2 regions of the Variovorax sp. RCC_210 genome follow, and region 2 is predicted to be linked to the other one. Evidence: riboswitches for the same ligand, from Rfam matches in the RefSeq annotation. Region 2 holds a riboswitch; the other holds the start of a gene.
What was found. Region 2 has a riboswitch for thiamine pyrophosphate ahead of AB6807_RS07175 (cytosine permease). Riboswitches for the same ligand answer to the same signal wherever they lie in the genome.
Positions count from the first base shown of each region.

Region 1: linked by a shared signal. The riboswitch ahead of thiC (phosphomethylpyrimidine synthase ThiC) and the one ahead of AB6807_RS07175 (cytosine permease) in region 2 are both predicted to bind thiamine pyrophosphate.

Region 1 covers NZ_JBFUPJ010000016.1:195,479-198,877, forward strand. The annotation lists gene AB6807_RS32805 (acyl-CoA dehydrogenase family protein) at 7-1,137, shown strand; gene AB6807_RS32810 (YchJ family protein) at 1,217-1,651, shown strand; TPP riboswitch at 1,678-1,783, shown strand; gene thiC (phosphomethylpyrimidine synthase ThiC) at 1,876-3,399, shown strand, end outside.
Region 2 covers NZ_JBFUPJ010000001.1:1,520,272-1,523,670, forward strand. The annotation lists gene AB6807_RS07170 (adenylate/guanylate cyclase domain-containing protein) at 1-1,214, opposite strand, end outside; TPP riboswitch at 1,438-1,538, shown strand; gene AB6807_RS07175 (cytosine permease) at 1,626-2,981, shown strand; gene thiD (bifunctional hydroxymethylpyrimidine kinase/phosphomethylpyrimidine kinase) at 2,935-3,399, opposite strand, start outside.

The DNA.
Region 1 (3,399 bases), on a different contig from region 2:
AACGCCATGCTGCTCAGCGCAGACCAGGAAGCCATTCGCGACGCGGTGCGCGATTTTTCGCAAGCCGAGCTCTGGCCCCACGCCCCCGCGTGGGACCGCGAACACAGCTTTCCCAAGGAGGCCCACCAAGGCCTTGCCGCGCTGGGCGCCTACGGCATCTGCGTGCCCGAGGAGCACGGCGGCGCCGGCCTCGACTACCTCACGCTGGCACTGGTGCTGGAAGAAATCGCGGCCGGCGACGGCGGCACCAGCACCGCGATCAGCGTGACCAACTGCCCGGTCAACGCCATCCTCATGCGCTACGGCAACGCGCAGCAGAAGAAGCAGTGGCTGGAGCCGCTGGCACAGGGGCAGATGCTCGGCGCCTTCTGCCTCACCGAGCCGCAGGCCGGCAGCGACGCATCGAGCCTGCGCACCACGGCGCGCAAGGACGGCGACGGCTACGTGATCGACGGCGTGAAGCAGTTCATCACCAGCGGCAAGAACGGCCAGGTGGCCATCGTGATCGCGGTGACCGACAAGGGCGCGGGCAAGCGCGGCATGAGCGCGTTCATCGTGCCCACCAACGCACCCGGCTACAACGTGGCCCGCCTGGAAGACAAGCTGGGCCAGCACAGCAGCGACACCGCGCAGATCAACTTCGACGGCTGCCGCATTCCGCGCGAGAACCTCATCGGCGCGGAGGGCGAAGGCTACAAGATCGCGCTCGGCGCGCTCGAGGGTGGGCGCATCGGCATCGCCGCGCAGAGCGTGGGCATGGCGCGCAGCGCCTTCGACGTGGCGCTGGCCTACGCCAAGGAGCGCCAGGCCTTCGGCGGTTCGATCTTCGACCAGCAGGCGGTGGGCTTTCGCCTGGCCGAGTGCGCGACGCAGATCGAGGCCGCGCGCCAGCTCATCTGGCACGCCGCGAGCCTGCGCGACGCCGGCCGGCCCTGCCTGAAGGAGGCCGCCATGGCCAAGCTCTTCGCCAGCGAGATGGCCGAGCGCGTGTGCAGCGCGGCCATCCAGACGCTGGGCGGCTATGGCTACGTGAACGACTTTCCGCTGGAGCGCATCTACCGCGACGTGCGCGTGTGCCAGATCTACGAAGGCACCTCGGACATCCAGAAGCTGCTGATCCAGCGCGCGCTGGCTTGAGCCAGGGCAAGCCGGGCGGGCGGCCTCCGGGCTTGCCCTCTCGGCGCTTCGTGCGCAAGGTGTTCCAATAGCGGTCTTCATGAGCGCCAACGATCCCACCACCGGACCTTGCCCCTGCGGGCGCACCGACCGCCGCGACAAGCCCATTGCCTACGCAATGTGCTGCGGCCGTTACCTCGACGACTTCGACAACACCCCCGCGCCCGACGCCGAGTCGCTGATGCGCTCGCGCTACACGGCCTTCGTGCTGGAGCGCGGGGCCTACCTGCTCGCCACCTGGGACCCGGCCCGGCGACCGGCGGCCATCGAGTTCGAGCCGGGCGTCAAGTGGCTGGGGCTGGACATCCGCTCGCGCTCGGTGCTCGACGCAGAGCACGCCGAGGTCGAGTTCGTCGCCCGCCAGCGCAGCGCGGCCACCGGCGCCGCCACCCGGCTGCACGAGCGCAGCCGCTTCGTGCGCGAGGGCGAGCGCTGGTATTACCTCGACGGCGACCTGCAACTGCCCCTGGCTTGACGCGCCGGGCCGAGGCTCGCACAATCGGCCCCGCTCCGGGGTGCACGCATGTGGCGTGCTGAGATGGCAAAGCTGCCGACCCGCGAACTTGATCCGGGTCATACCGGCGTAAGAAGAGCTGCACTCCCTGACTTCGGTCCGTCACTCCCCCTTCAGTGACGGGCCTTGCCGAAGTCCATCGAGCGATTGCGGAGCACCCTTTCCCCCACAAGGAGTGCCTCCCGATGAATGCCCCCGACAAGTTCACCACGCTGCTTTCGCTCACGCGCGAGCCCTTTCCGGCGTCGCACAAGTGCGTGATTCCGGGCAGCCGGCCCGACCTGCTGGTGCCCGTGCGCGACGTGCAGCTGACCAACGGCGAGACCGTGTCGCTGTACGACACCTCGGGCCCCTACACCGACCCGAAGGTCGAGATCGATGTGCGCCGCGGCCTGCCCGACGTGCGCGCCGCGTGGATCGCCGAGCGCGACGACACCGAGACCTACCAGGGCCGCACGCACCACGCGCTGGACGACGGCGCGAAGAACGAAGACCGCGATGCGCAACGCCTGGCCGAACTGCGCGCCGGTGCCGCGGCGCTGCAGCGCACGCCGCGCCGCGCGAAGTCGGGCGCGAACGTCACGCAGATGCACTACGCGCGCCGCGGCATCGTCACGCCCGAGATGGAGTACGTGGCCCTGCGCGAGAACGGCAAGCGCGAGTGGATGGCCGAGTACCTCGCCAACGAGGAACGCGCCACGCGCGTGCGGGGCAACCCGATGGGCGCCACCATTCCGCGCATCATCACGCCCGAGTTCGTGCGCGACGAAGTGGCCCGCGGCCGCGCCATCATTCCCGCCAACATCAACCACCCGGAAGTGGAGCCGATGGCCATCGGGCGCAACTTCAAGGTGAAGATCAACGCCAACATCGGCAACTCCGCCGTCACCTCGAGCATCGAGGAAGAGGTCGAAAAACTCGTGTGGGCCATTCGCTGGGGCGCCGACAACGTGATGGACCTGTCGACCGGCAAGAACATCCACACCACGCGCGACTGGATCGTGCGCAACTCGCCCGTGCCCATCGGCACCGTGCCCATCTACCAGGCGCTGGAAAAGGTGGGCGGCGTGGCCGAAGACCTGACGTGGGAGATCTTTCGCGACACGCTGATCGAGCAGGCCGAGCAGGGCATCGACTACTTCACCATCCACGCCGGCGTGCGGCTGCCGTTCATTCACCTCACGGCCGACCGCATGACGGGCATCGTGTCGCGCGGCGGCTCGATCATGGCCAAGTGGTGCATCGCGCACCACAAGGAGAGCTTTCTCTACGAGCACTTCGAGGACATCTGCGACATCATGAAGGCGTACGACGTGAGCTTTTCGCTGGGCGACGGCCTGCGCCCGGGCTCGGGCGCGGACGCCAACGACGAGGCGCAGTTCGCCGAGCTGCGCACGCTGGGCGAGCTCACGCAGGTCGCGTGGAAGCACGACGTGCAGACCATGATCGAAGGCCCCGGCCACGTGCCGCTGCACATGATCCAGGCCAACATGGACGAGCAGATCAAGCACTGCCACGAAGCGCCGTTCTACACGCTGGGGCCGCTGACCATCGACATCGCGCCGGGCTACGACCACATCGCCAGCGCCATCGGCGCGGCCATGATCGGCTGGGCCGGCACCGCGATGCTGTGCTACGTGACGCCCAAGGAACACCTGGGCCTGCCCGACCGCGACGACGTGAAGCAGGGAATCATTGCGTACAAGATC
Region 2 (3,399 bases):
AGGCTGCGCGCCGACTCGTCCAGCGCCTGGTTGAGATGCTGTATCTCCAGCACGCGGCTGGCCTCCAGCGGCAGGTTGTCGAGCTCCAGCCGGCCGATGCGCCGCGCCACGCGCGACAGGTTCTCGATGGGCCGGGTGACCAGCTTCGACAGCCGCAGCGAAATGAACAGCGCCACCGCCAGGAACGCGAACGTGAGCAGCAGCGCCCACAGCACCGTGCGCTGCAGGTCGCCCAGCAGCAGGTCTTCGCTCTCCCAGCTCACCAGCTGCCACCTGGTCGACGGAACGTGCGAGGTCTGCACCAGGTAGCGCCGGCCCTGGTGCTCGATGGAGAAGGCCATATCGTCCACGCCGCCCGCCGTGCCGGCCGCCAGCATGTGGGCATGCAGCGCGCCGAGCACGCCGTCGTCGGTGTCGGGCGACTCCAGCTGGCGCACCACACGGGGCTGGTCGCTGCGCGCGAGCACGTGGTGGTCGGCGCTCAGCAAGGCGCTTTCGCCATGGCCCAGTTCACCGAACACGCGCACCAGCTTCGACAGGTGGCCGAGCGACACGTTCGCGGCCACCACCATGTGCTGCGTGCGGCCCTCGTCGTCGAGACGGCCGGCGGGCAATGCATGGCTGATCGCCAGCTCCCGCGCGGCGGCCGAGAGAAAGGGCGCGGTCCACGTCGGGCCCTTGGCCTTCAGGGCGTCCACGAACCAGGTGCGCTGCGTGGGGTCGTAGTCGCTGCGGTAGGCGGCGATGTGGGTGGTGGCAAAACGCTGCCTGGCGTCGCCGCCTTCGGAATCGGGCGAGCGCTTGTATTGCCAGGTCTCGGTGCTGAAGGCCGGCCCGCGCAGCACCTGGCGAAGGGCCGGCGCCGGGTAGCGCATCGCCGAGACCAGGTGGCCGTCGTCGGTGGCCACGTTCAGGCTGTCGAGCTCGGGGGTCTGCTCCAGCAGCGTCCAGAGCATTTCGGCGGTCTGCTCGCCGTCTTCCCCGGCCGCGTGCAGGCTGGGCGAATCGCCGATGGAGCGCATCACCGCCTCGGTCTTCGCGAGAAACGCGAGCACGTTGTCTTCCACGCGGTCGTGGTTGATCTTGTGCGCGGCCGTGCCCACCTTCGACACCAGCCGCTCGACCGCCCAGTACCCCAGCGCCACCAGCAGCAGCGACTGCACCAGCGCGACGGCGCAGACGATGGTGCCGACGTCGACACGGAAACGGCGCATGCGGGTGCGTGTGAAATCGTCTGGCATACGGGCCCTGGCTCCTCTTCGCGCGCGGCGTGGCGCGCGCCCTCGTTCTTTTTCTTCCCTCGGGCGATTCTGCTTGCAGTTTGTAAGGAATGGTTCGGCGGGCGCGGCCGGGTTTGTACGCCCCCGAAAAGCCACGCCCGGCGTTGCGGGCTCAGCGCAGCGGATAAACTCCGCCCTGCGCCGAGGTTCACCACGGCGCACTTGCTAGGGGTGCTGGGCTGCTTGCGGTCCGGCTGAGAAAGTCCCTTTGAACCTGATTGAGGTAATCCTCGCGCAGGGAAGCTGGTCCGGTGACCTCTCTCGCTCTCTCGTGTTTTCCAACGCGTGACGGCCGCGCCACCCGGGCCCCGCCCACCTGCCAAACCTTTGCACTGGAGCAAACGGATGGCATTCGACGACAACGGCAACAACAACGAGGCACTGACACCGCTGCCCGCGTCGCAGCGCGTGTTCGGCTGGCACGACCACGCCTCGCTCTGGTTCAGCCTGGGCGTGGGCCTGCTGGTGATGCAGATCGGCGCGTACCTGGTGCCGGCGGTGGGCACGCGCGACGCGGCCATCGCCATCGTGCTGGGCTCCTGCCTGGGCGCCGGGTTGCTGGCCTGGACAGCGCGCCTGGGCTGCGAAAGCGGACTGGCCAGCGCCGGGCTGATGCACGCGACGTACGGCAGCGCCTTCGCGCGGCTGCCGGTGCTTTTGAACATCGTGCAGCTGGTGGGCTGGACCACCTTCGAGCTGGTGGTCATGCGCGAGGGCACGCAGGCCATCGGCCAGTCGGTGTTCGTTGCCGCCATCGCCACCACCTGGGGCGGCGTGCTGACCACGCTGCTGTGGGGCGCGGTGCTGCTGGCGCTGCTCGCGGGCTCGATGGTGAAGCTGGTGCGCCGCTTCGTGAGCCGCTTCGGCCTGCCGCTGGTGGTGCTGTCGCTGCTGTGGCTCAGCTGGCAGTTCGCCACGCGGCTGCAGGCCAAGGGGCTGGACGCCTTCTGGGCACGGCCGGGCGACGGCAGCATGGGCATGTTCGGCGCGCTCGACCTGGTCATCGCCATGCCCGTCTCGTGGCTGCCGCTGGTGGCCGACTACGCGCGGCACGGCAAGCGCAACGCCGCAGGCAAAGGCGGCCTGGGCAGCGCCTTCAGCGGCACGTGGATCGGCTACGCGCTGGCCAACGTGTGGTGCTACGCGCTGGGCGTGATGGTGGTGAGCGTGGCCGAGCCGGGCACGGAGCTGGTCATGGCCCTGCTGCTGGCGCAGGGCGGGCTGGTGGCGTTGGGCCTGATCCTGATCGACGAGCTCGACAACGCGTACGGCGATGTGTACTCGGGCTCTGTGTCCACACACAGCCTGTTGCCGCGCTGGAGCGTGAAGCGCTGGGGCCTGCTATTGGCGGCGCTGTGCATCGCGCTGGCGCTGGTACTGCCGATGCACACGCTGGAGCCCTTCCTGCTGATGCTGAGCTCGGTGTTCGTGCCGCTGTACGGCGTGATCATCGGGCGCCTGGGCAGCGGCCGGTCGGTGTCGCTGGCGTCGCCGCGCAAGGTGGACGTGCCGGCGGCGCTGATCTGGATCGCGGGCATCGCCGCCTACCACGCGCTCGCCAAGTGGGCGCCGCAGTTCGGCTCGGCGCTGCCCACGCTGGCCGCGACCTTTGTGCTGGCCTGGCTCAGCCGGCCCAAGCCGGCGGCTATAGAAGCTACAGCGGCAGGCGGCGCGTCGGCACTGGCGCGAAGCCGTGGTTGAGCGGGCCATGGCCGGCACCGACCTGCACGCCCGCACCGGCCGCCATGGCGCCGAGGATGTACGCGCGCGCCTGCGCAACGGCGTCGGGCAGCGTTTCGCCCAGCGCCAGGTGCGCGGCGATGGCCGACGACAGCGTGCAGCCCGTGCCGTGCAGGTTGCGGCTGGCGATGCGCTTCGACGCCAGCCGCTTTCTGTCGCCGCCGGCCTGCAGCAGCACATCGACCACGTCGTCGCCCGGCAGGTGGCCACCCTTGAGCAGCACGCCCTTCGCGCCGAGCGCCAGCAGTTCGTCGGCCGCGGCGTCGAGCGCGTCGATGCCGTCGATGGCATGGCCGATCAGCAGGGCCGCTTCGTCGAGGTTGGGCGTGACGACCAGCGCGCGCGGGAACAGTTCGCGCACCAGCACCTGCACCGTGTC